Regions from separate parts of the Kitasatospora sp. NPDC088742 genome, predicted to be linked through region 3. Evidence: riboswitches for the same ligand, from Rfam matches in the RefSeq annotation. Region 3 holds a riboswitch; each other region holds the start of a gene.
The links. A riboswitch is a leader RNA that binds a small molecule or an ion and turns the genes downstream of it on or off. The one in region 3 is predicted to bind cyclic di-AMP.
Positions count from the first base shown of each region.

Region 1 (7,169 bases), on a different contig from region 3:
CACCACGACACCGCCGCCGGCGTACATCCCGACGTGGTGCATGTCCCTGTAGAAGATCACCAGGTCTCCCGGGCGGGCGTCGGCCAGGCTGATCCGCTGGCCCGCGTTGGCTTGCTGCTGCGAGGTCCGCGGCAGGCTCACTCCGGCCTGCCGCCAGCTCCAGTACATCAGACCGGAGCAGTCGAAGGTGCGCGGGCCGGTGGAACCGTACACGTACGGGGAGCCGATCTTGCTCGCGGCGGCGGCCAGCGCGGCGGCGGCCCGGCCCGAGGCGGCCGGGAGGTTGCCCAGGTCCACCCGCTCGCCGCCGCGGGCGGCACGGCGCTCGGCGTCCCGGGCGTCGTCCGCCTGGAGCCGGGCCCGCTCGGCGGTGCCCAGGCTGTTCAGCAGCCGCTGGGCCTTGGCCAGGCGCTGGCGGATGTCCTGCTTGCTCTCCGTCAGGGTGCGCCGCACCGACTCCAGTTCGGCCAGCTTGGCGGAGGTCTCGGCCCGGCGCTGGTCGAGCCTGCGCTGACGGTCGATCACCTGGTGCAGGGTGTCGTTCTGCCGCTGGTTCACCTGGTCCAGGGTGCGGGCCCGGTAGAGGTAGCCGGCCGGGTCGGAGTCGAGCATCAGCTGGACCGCCGGGTCGATGCCGCCGGACCGGTACTGGGCGGCGGCCACCGAACCGAGGTCGGAGCGCAGCCGGTTGAGCTCCTCCTGGGCGGAGGCCACCTGGTCCTGGAGGGTGCCGGTCTCGGCCTGGAGGACGCGCTGCTGCTCCTGGGCGGCGTTGGCCCGCTCGGAGGCCTGCTCGGCCTCCTCGTAGATCTGGTCGACCTGGGCCTTGACGTCCTTGCGGGAGGTGGGCTCGGCCGGGGCACCGGGTGCGGCGACCGCACCCCCGGCCGCCGCGACGCCGAGCACCGTGGTCGCGGCTGCGGTGAGCACCAGCGCCCGGGTCAGCCTACGGGCGGCCGGCAGGGGGGAACGAGACACGGTGGCGGCTCCTGTCCTGCGGCCGGGCCACCGCCGCCGCCCGGTGGGCGGGCGTCCTGACGGAGGTCCGGGGGCAGACGTTAGCGAGTCGCGGCGATCTAGTCCAAACCCCTATAGGACCGAATATTTGACCACTAATCGGACAGTTGATCCACCGTCGGGAAACGCCGCAGGCCCGGCACGGGGCCGGGCCTGCGGGGTGTAGCGCGTTCGGGTGGGTCAGACCCGGACGATTGCGTTGATCGGCATCACCGTGGCGGACTCGTGCCGGACCAGGGTGCCGGTGCGCGGGGCGTGCACGATCTGGCCGCCGCCGACGTAGAGACCGACGTGGTGGCGGTCGCCGTAGTAGATGATCATGTCGCCGGGCTTGGCATCGGCGATGTTGGTGCCGATGTTGGTGCCGGCGCCGGCCTGCGACTGCGAGGTGCGCGGCAGCGAGATCCCGGCCTTGTTGAACGCCCAGACCATCAGGCCGGAGCAGTCGAAGGCGCCCGGGCCGGTGGCGCCCCAGCCGTAGGGCTTGCCGATCTGCGCCTCGGCGGCGGCGACCACGGTCGCGGCGTAGGAGCCGGCCGGGACGCTGCTGAGGTCGGTGCGGCTCTCCGAGCGGGAGGCCCGGTCGTCACCGCTGTCCGCGGCGGCGGGGGCCGGAGTGGAGGCCTGCGGCTTGGCGGCGGCCTTCGCGGCGGCGGCCTTGGCCGCGGCCTCGGCGGCGGCCTTCTCCTCGGCCTCGCGGATCTTCTGCTTCTCGGCCGCGTCCAGCGAGTCGAAGAGGGCCTGAGCCTTCGCCAGCTTGCCCTGGACGTCTTCCTTCTGGGCCTTCAGCTGCTCGCTGGTCTTCGCCAGGTCGGCCAGCTTGCCCTCGGTCTCGGCCTTCTGACGGTCGAGCTTGTCCTGCTCGGTCTTCAGCTGCTTGAGCGCGTCGGCCTGCGAGATGCCGACCTGGTTGATCGCGCCGGCCTGCCCGAGGAACGCGTCCGGGCTGCTGGAGAGCATCAGCTGCACGGTCGGGGATATCCCGCCGGTGCGGTACTGCTCGGCGGCGATCTCACCGAGGCTGGCCTGGAGCGTGTTCACCTGCTCCTGACCGCGCGCCACCTCGTCCTGGAGGTGGCCGACCTGGGTCTGCAGGGTCTGCTGCTTCTCGGTGTTCGCGTTGAACTGCTCGGTCGTGACCTCGGCCTGCTCGTTGAGCTGGTCGATCTGGGTCTTGACCTCGTCCTTGGAGGGCTGCGGGTCGGCGTGCGCTCCGGTCTGGCTGGAGAGGACCACGGCGGCGGCAGCAGCGGCCGTCATGATCGAGACGCGGGTACGACCGGCAGGCTTGGGACGACGATGGGACGCCACGAAGGCGGACTCCTTCTTCCTACGTCCGCCTACCGGGTGAGCTGACGGGTTCGGGCTGGAAGCTAGCCCTACGACGTCTCACCCCCGCACCGTCTCACGACGGCCCGGCCGGCCTGACGCCGATTCACCCCGAGGAACGTGGTTCCCCGGCTCCGATCGGCAGCCGCCCCCCTCGGGGGTCCCCTGTCGGGCAGTCAACTGTCCCTGCCCCGCTGCGTCTCGAACTCGGCGGTAACCACCGCCGCCGCCCAGGCTGGACGATCGACAGTGCGGTGGTTCGACAAGGACCCTAGTAACCCAACCGTGATCGGTTCAAATCCTTGTAAGAAAAAAGACGGAAGAAAGTCCAAGTGCATTTGTGATTGCGACCGAGCGTGATCACAAATGCACGGTGAGCTGAGATTTCACCGCCTCGGGACGCGGAAGGGCCCGCCGGAGGTGTCCCACATCACAGCGGGATTCCGGCGGGCCCGGGCGTGTCACGAGGCGTCAGTTGCCCCGGCTCACACCAGATGTCCGTTATGCCGTACTCGGCTGACCGGCCGTCAGACCCGTCGGATGGTCTTGATCGGCATCACGTCGGCGGGGGCCACCTTGACCACGTCGCCGGTGCGCGGCGCGTGCAGCATCATGCCGTTGCCGATGTACATGCCGACGTGGTGCGCGTCGTTGTGGTAGATGATCAGGTCGCCCGGCTGCGCGTTGGCGATGTCCTTGCCCACGTTGGTGCCGACGCTGGCCTGCGACTGCGAGGTGCGCGGCAGCGAGACGCCCGCCTGCGCGTAGGCCCAGACCATCAGGCCGGAGCAGTCGAAGTTGTTCGGGCCGGTGGCGCCCCAGACGTACGCGCGGCCCTGCTTGCTGAGCGCGGCCTGCATCGCGACGCCCGCGTAGCCGGCGGCCTGCGGCAGGGTGCTCGGGTCGACCCGGCTGGCACTGCGGGAGGAGCGGTCGCCGCTGGTGATGGCGGCACGGTCGGCGGCGCTCAGCTGGTTGAGGAGGTCCTTGGCCTCCTGCAGCTTGCGCTGGACCTCGACCTTGGAGTCGTTCAGCGCCTTGGTGTTGCGGTCCAGCTCGGCCAGCACCTGGGCGGCCTCGGCCTTCTGCTGGTCCAGCCGGCGCTGCTGGTCCTGGAGCGAGCGCAGGGTCTGCGCCTGGGTCTGGTTGACCTGGTCGGCACTGGAGGCCTTGCTCAGGTAGCCGTCCGGGTCGGAGGCGAGCATCAGCGCCACCGACGGGTCCACCCCGCCGTTGCGGTACTCGTCCGCCGCCACGGCCGCCAGACCGGTCTGGAGCTGCGTCATCTGCTCCTGGCCGCGGGCCACCTGGTCCTGCAGCTGGTCGGCCTGCTTGCGCAGCTGGTCGGCCCGCTCCTTGGCGCCGTTGTACTTCTCGGCGGCCTGCTCGCCCTCTTCGTAGAGCTTGTCGACCTGCGCCTTGACCTCGTCCTTGGACGGCTTCGCGGGCGCCGCGTAGGCACCGGCCTGCGCGGAGAGCGCGACCGCGGTCGCAGCGGCGGCGGTGAGCACGGTGACCCGTGCGCGGCTCGGCTGCTTGGGACGGCGGTGGGAAGCCAAGGTGACGAACTCCTTAAGCACTCCTGGACGCTCACCCGTTCGGGCGTTAGTCCAGAAAATAGGTTTGACGCCTGACCCTAGTGAGTCAGGACCCGTCGCGCCACTCCCCTACCGGAACGAACTTCCCTACGCACAGCGGCTTTCACGGTACGGACACAAACGCGCCACCCTCTTCTGACCTGGGGTCAGAAGAGTTCACGGCCTGGACAGCCGCCGGAGCAGCAGCATCGAGGAGACCGGGCGCGCTCCCGCCTTCTTCACGCCGTCCGCGACCTCCTTGTCGGTGGAGACCACCACCACCGGACGCCCCTGCGGCTCCGCCCGGACCAGCCGCCGGATCAGCTCGTCCGCCGTCTCCCCGGTCCGGCTGAACCGCACCCGCACCCCGCGCGGCGGCGCCATGATGACCGGCGCGTCCAGGTCCTGGCCGTCGAAGACACAGGTCACCTCGGCCTGGCTGCGCTGGGCCAGCATCGCCAGCCCGCCCAGCAGCCGCATCCGCTGCTGCTCCAGCGGCAGCGTCGGGTACCCGGTCTTGGTCACGTTGTAGCCGTCCACCACCAGGTGGACCTGAGGGATCGCCAGCAGCTGGTCCAGCAGCGCCGGATCGTCCTCCGACAGCGCCCGCCGGGCCACGTCGTGCGGCGAGGCCGAGCCCGGCACCACCGCGTCCACCAGATCGGCCGGATGGAGCTGCGTCACCGGCAGCGCCAGCTCCCGCTGGAGCCCCTGGGCCGACTGCAGCACCGTGTCCAGCAGCAGCCGCAGCCGCATGTCCTCCACGCTGCGGCCCTCCCGGACCGAACGGCGGCCGGTCTCCAGCGCGGCCTCCAGCTCGGTGATCCGGTGCCGCAGCCGCCGCGCCTCCGCCTCGGCCGCGCTCACCTCGGTGGCGGCCGCGCTCCTGGCCTCGGCCAGCTCGGCCTGCGCCTTGCGCGCCTCGGCCTGGGCCCGCCGGGTGTCGCTCTCCAGGCTCCGCACCTTCTTGCGCAGCGACTCCGCCTCGCGCCGGACACCCTCGCCCTCGGCCCGCTGCCGGTCCAGATCGGCCCGGGCCTGCGCCCTGGCCTCCGCGAGCTCCTCCTGGAGCTTCTCCACCAGCCGCTCGGCCTCGGCCGCCGCACCCTCGGCACCGGCCCGCTCGGCCTGCTCACCGGCCTCCGCCACCAGCGCGGCCCAGCCGGCCGGCCGGACCAGGTAGGCGGCGGCGGCCACGTCCATCGGATCGGCCGCCCCCGGCACGCTGCCGGACTCCAGGGCCTTCACCAGATCGGGCTGGCCCAGCCGCAGACGATCGGCTATCCGCTGCCGGAAGGCGGGCTCCGCCTCCAGCGCGGCGGCCAGCGCGGTGGCCGCGTACTTGGCCCGGCGGGCGGGGGTGAACTTGGCGTACTGCCGCAGCGAGGACGGGAGTTCACCGACCGGGAGGCCGCCGAGGGCGTCGGCGGCGATGCCCACCACGCGGTGACGTACGCCCTCCGGGAGCGGCCGGCCCAACTGCTCGGGGGCCTGGTCCGGGGACGGCTCCGGGGGCTGCTCGGCGGTGGGCTCGTGCGTCGCCGGGGTCAGGGCGTCCACGGGCCGGGCGTCTTCGGGCACGGCGGCCGCAGGGGCCGGGCCCGCCGGGGGTCGCTGCCCCTGCGGTTCGGCTGTCCCCCTGGCTGCGTCCACCACGTCCTCGGCTCCGATCCTGCTGCGCGGGGTCCGCACGGCCGGTTGCCGCTGCCCTCAAACACACCGCTCTCTGCAATTGTCGCGGGTACCGTGCCCCGGCCCGACCCGCGCCACACACCGGGCCGGCCGGGGCACCCGCGACCTCAGGAGTCCTGCGGCTCCGCGGTGGCGTCCTCCGCCCCCGGACGGGCCACCAGCTCGACCTGGTCGACCGCGTTGCACCAACGGCAGCGGACCGACTCGACGGTCTCGGCCAGCACCTCGGTCTCCTCCACCTTGGACTCACCGGCCAGGTCGAAGTGGAGGAACTCCACCGTACGGGCGGAGCGCGTCACGTCGAAGCGGGTCAGGTTGCCGCAGAGCGTGCAACGCCAGCGGGTCTCGGCGGTGGGGAGTGCGATGGTCATGTGCCAAGTCCTCTCGTTGGTGCCGCGCGATCGGCGGTCACCCAGGGTCCGGGAGGCCAAGCCTATTGCCTGGCCGGGTGCCCGGGGACCGGCCGTCCGCGATCCGGTCGGACGGCTTCCGGGTCCCCCACATGCAGCAGGCCCGGGTGTGCCCGGCGGAGCGCCGAGGAATGCCTGCACCCATGGCCACCCCCGTCCTCGACCCGCCCGGCGCCCGCGACCTCCGCCCGCCGGAACCGGTCCCCGTGGTCACCTGGACGCTCATCGGCCTCAGCCTGCTGGTCCTTCTGGTCTCCCCGAGCTCCGGGCTCAACCCCCGCTACGGCACCGGCCCGGCCCGGGTCTGCGCCGAACAGCGCTACGAGCAGCGCTGGGGAGCAGTCCCCGCCGAGCTCCTGGCGAACCGTCCGCTGACGGTGGAACAGCTCCGGCAGCTGCCGCCCGCCTCGGCGCAGTGCCCGCCCCTGGCCCCGTCCCCGCACAAGCTGCCGCTGCTCTCCCCGCTGACCGGGCTCTTCGTCCACGCCGGGTGGGCGCACCTGCTGGGGAACCTGCTCTTCCTCTTCGTCTTCGGGCCCGGGGTGGAGCAGCGGTTCGGACGGGTGCGGTTCCTGCTCGGCTACCTGATGGTGGGTCACCTCGCCACCTACGGCTGGGCGCTCGCCCAGGCGGGCGGACCGGAGTCGGTCCGGGCCCTGGTCGGGGCCTCGGGGGCGATCGCCGGGGTGCTCGGCGCCTACCTGCGGCTGTACCCGAGGGCGCGGGTCACCACGCTGGTGCCGGTCCTGCTCTTCCTGCCGCTGCGGTTCCCGGCCTGGCTGGTGCTCGGACTCTGGTTCCTGCTCCAGTGGCTCTCGGTCCGCCAGGAGGGGACGGGGGTGGCCTACGCGGTGCACGTCATCGGTTTCGCCGCCGGGTACCTGGGCACCTGGGCGGCCGTTACGCTGACCCGGAACCAACGGACAGGAGCTTCAGAGTGATCACCGCGATCGTGCTCATCAGGACCAGCGTCGACCGGATCCCCGAGATCGCCGAGGAGATCGCGGCCATCGAGGGCGTCAGCGAGGTCTACTCCGTGACCGGCGGCTACGACCTCGTCGCCATGGTCCGGGTCCGCCACCACGACGACCTCGCCGCGGTCATCCCGGCCCGGGTCAACAAGATCCCCGGCGTCCAGCACACC
Region 1 is NZ_JBVJLD010000017.1:85,344-92,512, forward strand. It holds gene ACZ6ZR_RS16040 (C40 family peptidase) at 1-978, opposite strand, end outside; gene ACZ6ZR_RS16045 (NlpC/P60 family protein) at 1,198-2,277, opposite strand; cyclic di-AMP (ydaO/yuaA leader) riboswitch at 2,342-2,490, opposite strand; gene ACZ6ZR_RS16050 (C40 family peptidase) at 2,874-3,905, opposite strand; gene ACZ6ZR_RS16055 (NYN domain-containing protein) at 4,101-5,474, opposite strand; gene ACZ6ZR_RS16060 (hypothetical protein) at 5,723-5,986, opposite strand; gene ACZ6ZR_RS16065 (rhomboid family intramembrane serine protease) at 6,169-6,966, shown strand; gene ACZ6ZR_RS16070 (Lrp/AsnC family transcriptional regulator) at 6,963-7,169, shown strand, end outside.
Region 1: it holds a riboswitch for cyclic di-AMP, as region 3 does, so the genes downstream of both, ACZ6ZR_RS16045 (NlpC/P60 family protein) here and ACZ6ZR_RS37605 (transglycosylase family protein) in region 3, are expected to answer to the same signal.

Region 2 (7,169 bases), on a different contig from region 3:
CCCACAGGCGCGGGCCGGGCCCGTCGCTGAGCAGCTTCTGACGGCGCATCCGGAGACTGAGGCGGCGCTCCAGCTCCTCCTCGGTGATCACCGGGCGGGTCTGCGAGAAGACCGCGCGGGCGTACTCCTCGGACTGCAGCAGGCCGGGGATGAACTGCACCTCGTAGGTGCGGATCTGGGCGGCCGCCTCCTCCAGACCGACGTAGGTCTGGAACCAGCCGGGCAGCACGTCGTTGAAGCTGTGCCACCAGCCGGACTTGTTGGCCTCGCGGACCAGGCCGAGCAGCGCCTCGCGCTCGGCGCCGTCGTCCACCCCGTAGAGGCTGAGCAGGTCGGCCACGTCGCGCTCCTTGAAGGAGACGCGACCGAGCTCCATGCGACTGATCTTCGACTCGGAGGCGCGGATCTGGTAGCCGGCGTCCTCACGCGTGATGCCCCGGGACTCCCGGAGCCGGCGGAGCTGCGAGCCGAGCAGGATCCGGCGCACCATCGAACCGCCACCGGGCTGGACTGTGGTCATTGCCGTCAAACCTCCGCCGTGAGCAAACAGCGCACAGTCTGCCATCAGTTGAGCGCTCTGGGTGCCGGTACTGACTGATCAATCTGCCACTTCTGCTCCGGCCCTCCCAGGATGCACGTGCATCCGGCGCTTGCATATGCCAAAGGTGCGACTGCACGTGAATCGACTCTTGCATCCGCAGTGTGCGCACGGGACCATGGTGCACGTGCACCTGCACACCCCTGGCACCCCCGCGGGCACCGTGTCGACGTCCCCACGCGCGATTCCGCACACGCCACCGGCCGCGCCCCCGCGTGGCCGGATCGCCGTGTGCGGACGTGGTTCGTCGGCCCGGTGTCCGCGCGGCCGAGCGAGTCGGAGGTGACCGGCATGACCCCGGTGGGTCCCGCCGTGTCCGCCCCCTTATGGGAGGAGCTCTTCATGAGCACCGGTACGGCCATCGCGGCCGACCCGCACGTGGTCAGCTGCACCCTCGCTCCCCGTTTCGAGGCCGTGAAGACGGCCCGGGAGTTCGCCAGGGAGACCTTGCACGGCTGGGGGCTCGCTCCCCTCTTCGACGACATCGCGCTGGTGGCCTCGGAGTTGGTCACCAACGCGCTGCGGCACGCCCTGCTCCAGCGGCCTGACGCCGCGTCGGCGGAGGGCCGCCGGCACCCCGACGCGGTCCGGCTGCCGATGCAGCCAGGTCCCGACCGTACCGTGGAGCCGCGGGCCGACGCACGCCTGCTGCCGATCCGAATAAGTCTGGTGCACCGCTCTCCCCAGGTGGTCTGTGCCGTCAGCGACCCGAGCAGCCAGGGCCCGGTGGCCCGGGAGCCCGACTTCGTCGCCGAGTCCGGCCGCGGCCTGCACCTGGTGGACTCCTTCAGCCGCTCCTGGGGCTGGCACCCGCTGGCCGGCGCGGGAAAGGTGGTCTGGGCCGTCTTCGAGGCCGACGCCGCCGTCGCCGCCGCCCAGGCCGGCACCACCGGCCGCCACCGGCGCTCGGCCTGACGCCCCGTCCCCTGACACCCCGTCGGGCCCGGCTGACGTCCTGCCGGGCCCGGACACGACGAAAGGCCGCCGCGATCCCCTCGCGACGGCCCCTGTTGCCCCGGGTGTCGTCCCGGTCCGGCGGTCCGTCAGCCGGCCAGGTGGTCGAACTCCCCGTCCTTGGCGCCGAGCAGCAGCGCCGCTATCTCCGCGCGGGTGTAGACCAGGGCCGGGCCGTCCGGGAAGCGCGAGTTGCGCATCGCGACGTCACCACCCGGCAGGGCCGCGAACTCCACGCAGTTCCCCTGCGAGTTGCTGTGGCGGCTCTTCTGCCAGACCACACCCTCCAGCTCGGCGGACGGCATGCCGTTGTACGTGGTGTTCTGCATGGTGGATTCTCCCCGACGTGACAGGCGTTCGCCTCACTTGACGTGATGATAGCTCCAGTGCACGTGCATCAGCACGGGTGTTTGCGCGTGCAGCAAGGCGGGCATCATTCCGTCAGCAGGCGCGCTCGCCAAGCGAGTTGGCGCCCCGTATCAGGACAAACGCGGGCCAATCGTGGACATACCGATAACTGCGCGTACTCGAACTCCAGCGGGTTGTCGATCTTCGGGGGTCTCACGAGATGGCTCACGGTCCGTCACCTCTGTCGGATTGTGACGCCGATCACTGTCCGGACTCCGGCCCGGCTGTGGCCGGTGGGGGGAGATGTCCTACGATCTCCGCCATGAGCACAGCAGCCATCCCGGGCCCGGCACTGCCCGTACGTACTCCAGGCTCCCGTGCGCGGGGGCGCCACCGCCGTCCCGAGCGGCCGGAGATCCCGGCGGGTTCGCCGACGCTGGTGCTGGCCGTTCCGGCCACCGCCGGGCCGGAGACCCGCCCCGTGGTCGAGGAACTGCTCTCGATCGTGCGCGGCGAGCAGCCGGGCGTCGAGACCGCCGCCGCCTACCTGGACGGTGCCCAGGACGACGCCCCCACCGTGGCCGGGCTGCTCGCCCGGGCCGCCGAGGCAGGGCTGCCCGCTCCGGTGCTGGTACCCCTCCTGCCCGGCCCGCACGGCTTCCTGACCGGCCTTCACGAGCTGGCCGCCGCGCACGGCGCCACCGTGACCGACGTGCTCGGCCCGCACCCGCTGCTGGCCGAGGCCGTCCACGTCCGGCTCTCCGAGGCCGGGCTGGCCCGGGCCGACCGGGCCCGGCTGTTCGCCATCGCGACCGCCGCCGACGGCATCGTGCTCACCACCGCCGGCGGTGAGGCCGCCGCCCAGGCCGCCGAGATCACCGGTGTGCTGCTGGCCGCGCGCCTGGCCGTCCCGGTGGTCGGCGCCGCCCTCGACGTGCCCGGTTCGGTGCTGGCCGCCGTCAACCACCTGAAGGCGACCGGCTCCCAGCGCCCGGCGCTGGCCCCGCTGGTGATCGGCCCCGAGGTCGACCCGGAGCTGCTGGCCACCGCCGCCGAGGAGGCCGGCTGCCCGAGCGCGGCCCCGCTCGGCGCCTACCCGGCCGTCGGCCAGCTGATCGCCTCGGCCTACCTGGCGGCGCTCCCGCAGCCCGTCTTCGAGGAGCAGGAGGCCGGGGCCTGACGCTCCGGCACCCGGCAGTACGACGGGGCCCCGTACGGTTCGCAACCGTACGGGGCCCCGTCGCGTCCAGCCATGAGTGGACTCAGGAGACCGGCGCCGCGTCCCGCAGGGCGATCCTCGGGGTGACCACCGCGCGCGGCGGCACGGCGCTGGTGGTCGGGGTCGGGGCGCCCGAGAGGTGGATCTCCTGGGCCTGCTCCGCCCCGGCCTTGCGGAGCACCACCCGCTTCGGGGCCGGCAGCTTCGGGTCGAGCCAGAGCTCGGCGCCGCTGAACTCGCAGTCCAGGATGGCGATGTCCTCCGGCGCCCCGCCGTCCACCGCGCGCAGCGCCACGCCCGCCTTCCGGTAGCCCGTCAACTTGCTGCGCGTCACCTGCACCGTCTCGCCCGGGAGTTGGTGCAGCGCGGTGGAGACGGCGTAGTCCGACTGGCCGGCCGCGTCGATCAGCAGGCCGTCGAAGACGGTGCCCTTGTCCCGGCCGAGGGCGTGGATCGCCACTCCGCCGGCCGCATTGCCGTACAGGACGGTGCCGTTGTAGTCGAAGTCGTTCAGGTAGGCGCCGTGCTCGATGCCCCAGCCGCCGTTGTGGTAGGCCACGAACTGGCCGACGGTGTGGTGGAATTCGGCGTTCAGCCAGACGAAGATGCCGTTCTCCAGGTTGTTGTGGGCCAGGCAGCGCTCGAAGGTCCACACCCCCTCGCTGGTCTCCGGCCACTCGTAGCCGGAGGCGCCGTTGGCGCCCTGGACGCCGACCGCCACGCAGTCCCGGGCCACCCCGCCCTTGCCCGCGCCGAGGCTGAAGCCGGTCAGCCGGTAGCCGCGCGGGTTGGGGTCGAACCGGGTGCGGGAGGCCACGCAGCTGTCGTAGGTGATGTCGTTGGACGGGCCCTGCGGGGTGCGGGTGTCCAGCGGGCCGTCCCACCAGTAGGCGTCCTCCCAGGTCTGATGGGCGATGCAGGAGCGGAAGGTGATGCCGTGACAGTTGTGCGGGACGAAGGCGTGGCTGCCGGTGTCGCGGACCACCACGCCCTCCACCACGGTGCCCCGGGCGGTGTCGCCGAGCATGTGGAAGTGCAGCCCGTACCGGCCGAGCACCGGCTCGGTGACCGGCTTGCCGGCCCACTTCTCCTTGCCCGCCGAGCGCGGTCCCATCCAGCGCAGCGCGGCGTAGCGGACGTCGGCGCGCTGGTTGCTGGTGATGTGGACGTGCGCGCGGCCCTTCTCGGTGCCCTCGACCCGGACGTTGCGGGTCAGGTTGAGCACCTCGGCGCCGACGCTCACCCCGCCGCCGGTGGTGACCTTGGGGTGGGCGTACCGGAGCGGGCCGTCCAGGCTGACGGTGGATCCGCTGACGGCGGCGACGGTGCGGTGGTCGTAGCGCTCGGAGAAGCCCTCGGCGTCGGGGGTGCCGGTGGGGGTGACGGCGAGCTCGTCGCCGACCTGCCAGCCGGCCGGGGCGGCGGCCAGCCGGATGCTGGTGTCACCGGCCTTCAGCGGGCCGGCCGCGCGGACCCAGGCCGTGCGCTGGGCGCCCGCCAGGCGGAGCCGGCCGGAGCCGGTGACCCAGAGGCCGGTGTCGCTCGCCACCAGGGCCATGCCGCCGCCCTGGAAGCGGCCCTCGTCGACCGTGGGGAAGCGGACGGCGTGGACGGTGGCGGCGGACTGCGGGGCGAGGGTGAGCGCGCCGCGGACCTCGACGTTGCCGTGGGCGGTGAGTGAAACCGGACGATCCGGGGCAAAGGTGAGCGAACCTGACGGTTCGACCAGGAGCGAACCGACCGTCACGTCGCCGTCCAGCACCACGTGGTCGGTGATCCGCACCGCCGCGCCGGGGCCGGGGGCGGCGCCGCCGCTCCAGCCCGCCGGGTCGGACCAGTTCCGCGGCCGCACCGTCTCGGCGGGCGAGGGCGCGGCCGAGGGGGACTCACCCGGTGTGGCGGAGGCCGAGGCGGACGGGATGTCAGAGGCGGCCGGCGAGGCGCCGTGCGTATGCGGAGTCTCCGTCGGCGGTGGCGGCGGGGCAGCCGAGGGGGTGTCAGGAGTACTGCCCGCGCGCCGGACCACCTCCTCCACCCCGACCGCCGCCAGGGCGGTGCCGATCGCCAGGCCGATGAGGAGCTTCCGCCGGCTGACCTTCGCCGATCCGTTGTCCGCCGGGCCCGGCTGGGGCCCTCTCGCGTGCCGCATGACCCGAAGCATAGGCAAATCCCTTTCACCGCAAGGAATTTGAACAGAATCGATCGAAATCGACTTCCGGATCGACAGCTTCCGCTTCATGAAGAGTCGGTAAAGAAACCATGATCACCGTCACAGGGGTTTGCGGTTTGAACTTAACTCTGCCTAACGTGACGCCCTGTTCGTGACCACACGGACCCAGCCCCTCCGGAACGCCGAATCCTGCCGCCGGACGGGCCGGCAGCTCATCAGCACCGCGGCAGGGGCGGGGGAACCACAGGTAAGTCGCCTGACTTCGGTCGTATATGACCGATTTCAGGCTTGGGGTGAAGCCGTGCTCAGGCACGGCCGGGCAACTCCAGCCCGAATCCGACAGCTCACCTCGCAGGCGTGGGAGAGGAACGCGTCTTCGTGCTGTCCAGCACCACTTCCAAGCGTGCCCGCCGACTCATCGCCGCCACCGGCGTCGTGGGCATCGGCCTCACCATCCCGACCCTCACCGCCGGCTCCGCCTCGGCCGCCTCCGTCTCCACCTGGGACAAGGTCGCCGCCTGCGAGTCCACCAACGACTGGTCGATCAACACCGGCAACGGCTTCTACGGCGGCCTGCAGTTCACTTCCAGCACCTGGGCCGAGTTCGGCGGCAAGCAGTACGCGGCGCAGGCCAACCAGGCCACCAAGGCGCAGCAGATCGCGATCGCCGAGAAGGTGCTCGCCTCCCAGGGCCCCGGCGCCTGGCCGGTCTGCTCCGTCAAGGCGGGCCTGACCAAGGGCGGCGCCGCCGCCCAGGTCGACACCTCCTCGGCCACCACCGCGGCCCCGCGGGCCGCAGCCCCGCAGGCCCCCGTCGAGCAGCCCGCGGCTGCCCCGGCCACCTCCTCCGCCTCGGCCAAGAGCTACACCGTGATGGCCGGGGACTGGCTCTCCACCATCGCCCAGCAGCAGAACGTCGAGGGCGGCTGGGAGAAGCTCTACGAGCTCAACAAGGGGCAGCTCCCCGAGGGCCCGGACATGATCTACCCGGGCCAGCAGCTGGTCCTGGGCAACGTCGCGGTGGCCACCCCGGCGCCGGCTCCGGCCCCCAAGTCGGCCGCCCCGCAGTCGGGTTCGTCGACCACCAGCACCAAGGCGAAGAAGTCCGCCACCGAGCAGACCACGACCGTCGCCACCGGATCCAAGGCCGCGGCGCTCAACTTCGCGCTCTCCAAGGTCGGTCAGGCCTACGTCTACGGCGGCAGCAGCAACGGCGGCTGGGACTGCTCCGGCCTGACCCAGGCGGCCTTCCGCCAGGCCGGGATCTCCCTGCCCCGCGTGGCCAACGACCAGGCCGACGCGGCCACCCGGGTCTCGCTGGACAACCTCCAGGCGGGCGACCTGCTGTTCTGGTCCAACAACGGCGCCAACTCCGGCGTCTACCACGTCGCCATCTACCTGGGCGGCGGCAAGTACGTCGAGGCGGCCAACCCCCGCGCCGGCGTGAAGACCGAGACCATCGCCAACTGGGCCCCCGACTTCGCGGGCCGCGTCTGACGACGGTGTGCTGATCCGACGGCCCGAAGCACCGCCCCCGGAGACCTGGTCGGCTCCGGGGGCGGAGCCGTATCCTGCCGCCATGGCCAAGGTCACCGTCTCCCTGGAAGCCGACTTCGCGATCGAGCTGATGCTCCTCGCCGGCACCAGGAACCCGCAGGACGCCGTCGAGCTGATCCTCCGTGACTACCTCGCGCGCTCGCACCGCACCGAGGCCCGCACCGGCGACGCCGCCGACGAGAGCCGGCTCACCGAGCCCAGGGGCGGTGTCGTCCAGGACGGCTGAGGGCCGGGCACGGCACTAGGGCCTGTTTCAGAAGTGGATCAAGGTCATGCGATGATCTTGATCCATGGCTCGGGGAGATCTGACGGACGCCCAGTGG
Region 2 is NZ_JBVJLD010000072.1:27,894-35,062, forward strand. It holds gene ACZ6ZR_RS35885 (helix-turn-helix domain-containing protein) at 1-520, opposite strand, end outside; gene ACZ6ZR_RS35890 (ATP-binding protein) at 941-1,513, shown strand; gene ACZ6ZR_RS35895 (DUF397 domain-containing protein) at 1,642-1,881, opposite strand; gene ACZ6ZR_RS35900 (sirohydrochlorin chelatase) at 2,223-3,080, shown strand; gene ACZ6ZR_RS35905 (hypothetical protein) at 3,163-5,268, opposite strand; cyclic di-AMP (ydaO/yuaA leader) riboswitch at 5,460-5,660, shown strand; gene ACZ6ZR_RS35910 (transglycosylase family protein) at 5,647-6,786, shown strand; gene ACZ6ZR_RS35915 (hypothetical protein) at 6,869-7,072, shown strand.
Region 2: it holds a riboswitch for cyclic di-AMP, as region 3 does, so the genes downstream of both, ACZ6ZR_RS35910 (transglycosylase family protein) here and ACZ6ZR_RS37605 (transglycosylase family protein) in region 3, are expected to answer to the same signal.

Region 3 (7,169 bases):
CGAGCTGGACCTTGTCGCCCAGCTGGTCGGTCATCGCCTTCCAGCCGTCCCAGTCGGACTCGTCCAGCGGGTCCTCGATGGAGACCAGCGGGTACGCGGCGACCAGCTCGGCGTAGTAGTCGATGAGCTCGGCGGAGGTGAGCGCCTTGCCCTCGAACTGGTAGGCGCCGTCCTTGTAGAACTCGGAGGCGGCCACGTCGAGCGCGAGCGCGACGTCCTTGCCCGGGGTGTAGCCGGCCTTCTTGATGGCCTCGACGATGAGGTCGAGGGCCTCACGGTTGGAGTCGAGGTTCGGCGCGAAGCCGCCCTCGTCGCCCAGACCGGTGGAGAGACCGCGCTCCTTCAGCACGCCCTTGAGCGTGTGGTAGACCTCGACGCCCCAGCGGACGGCCTCGGAGAAGGACTCCGCACCGATCGGGGCGATCATGAACTCCTGGATGTCGACGTTGGAGTCGGCGTGCGACCCACCGTTGACGATGTTCATCATCGGGACGGGCAGGACGTGCGCGTTCGGGCCACCGAGGTAGCGGAACAGCGGCAGGTCGCTGGCCTCGGAGGCGGCGTGCGCCACGGCGAGCGAGACGCCGAGGATGGCGTTGGCGCCGAGCGAGGACTTGTCCGGGGTGGCGTCCAGGTCGAGCATGGCCTGGTCGATGAGGCGCTGCTCGGTGGCGTCGTAGCCGACGAGCTCCGGGCCGATCTGCTCGATGACGGCCAGGACGGCCTTCTCGACGCCCTTGCCGAAGTAGCGGTTCTTGTCACCGTCGCGAAGCTCAAGCGCCTCGAAGGCGCCGGTGGAGGCACCCGACGGGACGGCGGCGCGGCCGGTGCTGCCGTCGTCCAGGCCGACCTCGACCTCGACCGTGGGGTTGCCACGGGAGTCGAGGATCTCGCGGGCTACGACGACATCAATGGACGGCACGAGGCATCTCCTTGCGGAAGCGGGGACGTGTAGTCGTTACGACCAGAGCCTAACCGCACCCGGGCCCGGGACCACGCTGACCTCGGTCCCGTCTCACCTCGTGGCCTTCCTACCCACCGGTAGTCCACCCGGGGCGAGCACGGCGGGGCCGCACCGGATCACGGTGCGGCCCCGCCGGGATGACGGTGCGTCGGATCAGCCGAGCTGGAGGACCTGGCCCGGGAAGATCAGGTCGGGGTCGCCGCCCACGACCGACTTGTTGCCCTGGTAGACCTGCTGCCAGTCCAGGCCCTTGGCGGCGGCGATGCCGGACAGGGTGTCACCGGACTGCACGGTGTAGTTGCCGGTGGCCTGGGTCTTCGGGGCGGCGTGCTTCGGGGTGCTCACCGTCGGCGCGGCGGCCTTCGGGGTCGCGACCTTCGGCGCCGGCTTGCTGGTCTCGACGGCCTTGGGCGCGGCCTTCGTGGTCTTCGGGGACTCCGTCTTCGGCGCCGCGGCCTTCGGGGTCTCGGTCTTCGGCGCGGCCGAGCGGGTCTCCGAACGGGAGGCCTTGGCCTCGGAGTTGGTGTCGACCTGGGCGGCGGCGCCGCCCTTGGTCAGGCCCGCCTTGACGGAGCAGACCGGCCAGGCGCCGGGGCCCTGGGAGGCGAGCACCTTCTCGGCGATCGCGATCTGCTGGCCCTTGCTGGCCTGGTTGGCCTGCGCCGCGTACGCCTTGCCGCCGAAGCCGGCCCAGGTGCTGGAGGTGAACTGCAGGCCGCCGTAGAAGCCGTTGCCGGTGTTGATCGACCAGTCGCCGCCGCTCTCGCACGCGGCGACCTTGTCCCAGGTGGAGACCGGGGCGGCCTGGGCGCCGGTGGCGGCCATCAGCGGCAGGGCGAGGCCGACGCCGGCCACGCCCGCGACGGCGATGGCCTTCTCGGCCTGGGTACGACGACGATGACGGCCCGAACCAGTGAACAGCATGAAGAAATCCCTCTCCGCACGCCTGCGAGGTGAGCTGTCGGGTTCGGACCGGGAGGTGGCCCGGCCGCCGTGAGGCGGCTTCACCCCAAGCCGTGGGGGGACGGCGACGTACGTGTGGGTCCCCCGCCCCTGCCCAAGGGTCTGGTCGGTGTCCCGGCGGCGCGGCGGGCAGGATTCGGCGTTCCGCGCACGGGGTCCGCAGCTGCGGACTGCAGGGAGGGTAAGCAGATCAGCTGACCGATCACAAGCTCATGTCGAACACATCACACCGAAATCACGCTGCGCTGTGGGTCGTCCACAAACCGTACTTCTGTGGCCGGATTGATGTGTATTCAGATCACGGTCGATCAGATATGACCGACACGCCGTCAGACAACGGGTGTTCAGCCTTCCGGGGTGAAGCCCACCGGCAACTCCCGCAGCCCGCGCATGATCAGGCCGCCGCGCCAGCGCAGGTCAGCGGGCTCGGCGGCGAGTTGCAGGTCGGGCAGCCGGGTGAGCAGGGTGCCGAGCGCGAGTTGGCCCTCCAGGCGGGCCAGTGGGGCGCCGATGCAGTAGTGGATGCCGTGGCCGAAACCCAGGTGCGGATTGTCCTGCCGCGCCAGGTCCAGGGTGTTCTCGGCCGAGAATCTGGCCGGATCGCGGTCGGCCGCGGCCAGCACCACCAACACCGGGTCCCCCACCGGGATGTCCACCCCGCCGATGGTCAGCGGGCTGGTGGCGAACCGCCAGGTGGCGAGCTCCACCGGGCCGTCGTAGCGCAGCAGTTCCTCCACCGCCGTCTCCAACAGGGCGCTCTCGCCCCGGCGCAGCGACGCCTGGAGCAGCTCCCGCTGCTCCGGGTTGCGCAGCAGCGCGTAGGTGCCGTTGCCGATCAGGTTGATGGTCGTCTCGAAGCCGGCGAACAGCAGGATGAAGGCCATCGCGGCGGCCTCGTTCTCCGTCAGGTGCTCGCCGTGGTCACTGGCCCGGATCAGTCCGGAGATCAGGTCCTCGCCGAGGTCGGCCCGCTTGCGGTGGATCAGCTCCAGCAGGTAGTTGCGGATCTTCTTCACCGCCCGGCCCACCCCGCCGCGCTGGCCGCCGTGGTGACGGATCATCGCCCCGGCCCAGTCCCGCAGGTCGTCCTGGTCCTCCGGCGGCACGCCGAGCAGGTCGCAGATCGCGTAGATCGGGAGCGGGAAGGCGAACTCGTGGATCAGGTCGGCCTCGCCGCGGGCCGCGAAGCCGTCGATCAGGCGGTCGGTCAGCTCCTGCACCCGGGGCTGGAACTCGGCCACCCGGCGCGGGGTGAAGGCCTTGGAGACCAGGCGGCGCAGCCGGGTGTGGTCCGGCGGGTCGATGTTCAGCAGATGGGTCATCAGGTCGGCCTGCCGCTCCCCCGGGATGCCGACCCGGCCGGTGCGGTGGGCCTGTTCGCTGTGGTGCGCCGGGTTCTTGGAGAGCCGGGCGTCGGCCAACGCCTGCCGGGCGTCCGCGTACCTGGTGACCAGCCAGGCGTCCACCCCGCTGGGCAGGGTGGTGCGGTGCACCGGGGCGTGCTCGCGCAGCCAGGCGTACGCGGGGTACGGGTCGGCGGCGAACTCCCAGGTGAAGAGGGCGGGCTGGGTCGGGGCAGGGCTTTCCGGCATGTCGTGAACGGTAACCCGGCGGATGGGGTCTCCCCCGGCAGGGCTTGCCCCATGAGGAGCGTCGTTCAGGGCCCCTCCTGCCCGATGGCGGGCAAGGAGGGCGCGTGCTCTCGGCGTGCCGGGGAAAGGCCCTCGTAGCGGAGCTACTTGGGTCTTTTCCCGGTGCGGCGAGAGTGCGTGCCGGGCGGCGCGACGGGGCAAGCTCTGCCGGGGGAGACCTCAGGAGTGAGCCTGGTCACCTGACGGGTATTAGACCTTGCGGAGAATCGGCCCGTGCTTACGATCCTCCGATACGGACTTGGAGGGACGCCGGTGCGGCGCGTCCCTGCCGGGCGCGGCTCAAGGAGGAGCAGTCCCATGCGAGTAACCGGGGCAGTGGTGGTCATCGCGGTACTGGACGGCGGTTCGGGTGCCGGGCTGGCCCGGCGGTTCGCCGCCGCCGGGGCGGCCGGCCTGTTGATCGCCGACCAGCGGCCCGGGGTGGCCGAGGACCTGGCCACCGAGCTGGACCGGCCGGGCTGCCCGGTGGTCGGCGTGGGCGCCGACGTCCGGCAGCCCTCCGACGTGGCCGCGCTGGTCTCCACCGCGGCCAAGCACCTCGGCCCGATCGACCTGTTCTGCGTCTGCGGCCCGGGTGCCGAACGCATCCTGACGCTGGCCGAACTCCCGGACCACCTCGGCCCGCTGGCCGAGCTGATGGCCCAGGTCGGCGACGCGATCGGCGAGGTCGTCACGCCCGCCGTCGCCGCCTGAGCCCTCCCGGCAACAGCGCTACTCCGCCGCCCTGACCTCGTCCCGGTAGGCACGGGTGGTGGCGCGCAGCGCCTGGTCGATGTCCAGGTCCTCGTCGTAGGCCCGCTGGGCGAGGGCCAGCAGCACCCTGCCCAGGCTCTCCTGGTCGAGCGCGGCGGGGAGTTCGTACGGGGCGTCCGGGACGGCGGTGAAGCCGGCCCGGCGGACCCGGGAGACCAGCTTGGCCGCGTACGCCAGCGCGGGCAGCCCGGCGGGGACGCCGTCCAGGATCGAGTCGCGCTGCTTCTCGGCGGCCTTGAGCTGCTCCCAGTTGGCCTCCACCTCGGCCGCGCCGGCCGCCTCCACGTCGCCGAAGACGTGCGGGTGACGGTACATCAGCTTCTCGACGATGTCCCCGGCCACGTCGTCCACCGTGAACGGGTCCTCCGGGTGCTCCTCGGCGATCCGGGAGTGGAAGAGGACCTGGAGCAGCACGTCGCCGAGCTCCTCGCGCAGGGTGACCCGGTCCCCGTCCTCGATCGCCTCGACCAGCTCGAAGGCCTCCTCCACCAGGTACTTCACCAGCGAGGCGTGGGTCTGCTCGGCGTCCCAGGGGCAGCCGCCCGGGGAGCGGAGCCGGTCCATCACCGAGACCAGGTCGAGCAGCCGGGCACCGGGCAGGTCGTAGGAGCCGGGCAGCAGCTCGATCTCGGGCACCTCCCCGGCCCGCTCGACCGCGATCCGGGCCAGCGCGTCGGTGAGCCCCGGGTCCCCGTCCGGGCTGCCGAGCCAGAGGGTCGTGCCCTCCTGCCCCTCGGTCAGCAGCCGGGCCAGCGCGGGCGCGGTGGAACGCTCGACCAGTTCCACCGTGACGCCGGCCTGCCGGACGGCCGGGAGTTGCGGGTGGGCCGGGTCCCCGGCCAGCACCCGGGCCGCCCCGCGCAGCGCCTCCCAGGCGGGCCAGGAGAGCAGGCCGGGGGCGACCCGGTGGGTGGTGGTGAGCAGGATCAGCTTCGGAGTGTCCACACCCCGAACCTACCCGCTCAGGCGGTGGCGGCGGGCTGCCTGATCCAGTCCGCGGGGGCCGTCACCAGGCCGATCTGCTGGACGTCCCAGCTGCCGTAGCGCGGGTTGACCTCGATCTTCAGCTCGGCCCCGGCAGCGGTCAGCGCGGTACGGATCGCCGCGTCGCCCTCGGCCGTGCGGGGGTCCTTGCCGGCGGCCAGCTTCTGGATGCCCAGCTGCTGCCGGTAGAAGGCGTCCACCCCGTCGGCCGGGACGTTCTGCCGCACCAGCAGCTCCCGCGCCAGCTCGGCCTCGCCGCCCATCATCCTGGCCTGGTTCTCCTTGGCCTCGGCGATCTCCCCGTCGGTGACCGTCAGTTGACGGTCCAGCAGGGCCTGCGCCACCACCCGGTCCAGCACCAGGTCGACCACCGTCCGGCGGACCAGCCCGGCCCGCTCGGCCTGCTGGCCGCCGGTCTCGGCCGCGACCCCCTTGCGCACCTCCCCGACCCGGGCCTCCACGGCCGCGATGCTGATCTTCTCCCCGCCGACCACGGCCGCCGAGCCCTGGTGGGGCGGCTGGCTGCCGCAGGCCGCCAGGGCGGCTCCGGCGAGCAGGACTCCGGCGGTGGTGCGGAGGTGGCGGATCACGTGGGGCCTCCCGGGAGTTGTGGGGCGCGCGTGGTTCTGCTGACGGTGCACCAGTCTCACGGCCCGGGGGCGTTTGGCCAAGGGTGCCGACGTCCCCGGAAGGCTGGTGTCGCGCCGGACCCGGGATTGTCGGACCCGGCCGGTCCGCTCACCCGGCTGCCGGAGGTCCCCCGTACTGCGGCGGGTACGGCGGCTGCTGGTACGGGACCGCGGGCGGCGGGTACCAGGCGGCCGGAACCGGGGCCGCGCGGTACCACTGCCGCTGGGTGTCCATCACCAGGAAGTGCACCGGGGCGCCGAACCAGAGCGCGAGCAGGGCGAGCCCACCGACCAGGTCGAGCCCGCTGGCGGTGTCCGGGTCCGGGTCGGTCAGCCCGACCGTGACGTAGACCAGCAGCTGGAGCAGCCCGGCCACCACCGCCCCGACCACGTCCCCCGCCCGCTTGCGCCGCAGCGCCAGCACCAAGGACGGCGCCATGCCCAGCAGTCCGAACGACAGCAGCGGCACCAGGACGAGCAGCACCTTCCCCCCGGCCCCGAACGGGCCCGCGTTGGTGCCGTACTGCTGACCAGCCATGGGTACTCCCGTACGAGCGCCGCCAAAACCCCCGCCACACCGTACCGCCCCCGGAGAGCCCCGCAGGGGCCATCAGGGGCGCGAGGAACTGCGCGAGGCGGAAGGGGCCGGCTCGTGTGCCGGGTACGGAGATCCACTGGCAAGTGAGCGTCCGTACCCGGCACACGGGTCTGATTCTTCCGCCGCGCGCAGTTCCCCGCGCCCCTTACGGGTGTGACCAATTACCGTGAGCCGGCCAGGTCGTCGAACATCGTCGAGAGGAACTCCCGGCTCCAGGCCAGCAGTTCGCGGCCGACCAGCGGCTTGCCGCCGATCCTCCCGGTGGACGGCCGCGGCACCAGGAGCTGCTGCGCCGTCGCCTTCACCTGGCTGCGCGGGTAGAGCCGGTTCAGCCGCAGCTGCTGCGACTCCCGCAGCTCGACCGGCCCGAAGCGGACGAACTGGCCCTGCAGGGTGATGTCACCGATGCCGCAGCGCCGCGCGTACAGCCGCAGGGCGGCCACCAGCAGCAGGTTCTCCACCGGCTCCGGCAGCTTGCCGTAACGGTCCGTCAGCTCCTCGCGGACCTGGACGATGTCCTCCTCGGAGTTGACCGCCGCGATCGAGCGGTAGGCCTGCAGCCGCAGCCGCTCGCCCGGTGCGTACTCGTGCGGCACGTGGGCGTCGACCGGCAGCTCGATCTTGAC
Region 3 is NZ_JBVJLD010000087.1:9,332-16,500, forward strand. It holds gene eno (phosphopyruvate hydratase) at 1-922, opposite strand, end outside; gene ACZ6ZR_RS37605 (transglycosylase family protein) at 1,118-1,888, opposite strand; cyclic di-AMP (ydaO/yuaA leader) riboswitch at 1,894-2,045, opposite strand; gene ACZ6ZR_RS37610 (cytochrome P450 family protein) at 2,272-3,519, opposite strand; gene ACZ6ZR_RS37615 (SDR family NAD(P)-dependent oxidoreductase) at 3,877-4,272, shown strand; gene ACZ6ZR_RS37620 (nucleoside triphosphate pyrophosphohydrolase) at 4,291-5,277, opposite strand; gene ACZ6ZR_RS37625 (SurA N-terminal domain-containing protein) at 5,295-5,906, opposite strand; gene ACZ6ZR_RS37630 (hypothetical protein) at 6,055-6,483, opposite strand; gene mfd (transcription-repair coupling factor) at 6,705-7,169, opposite strand, start outside.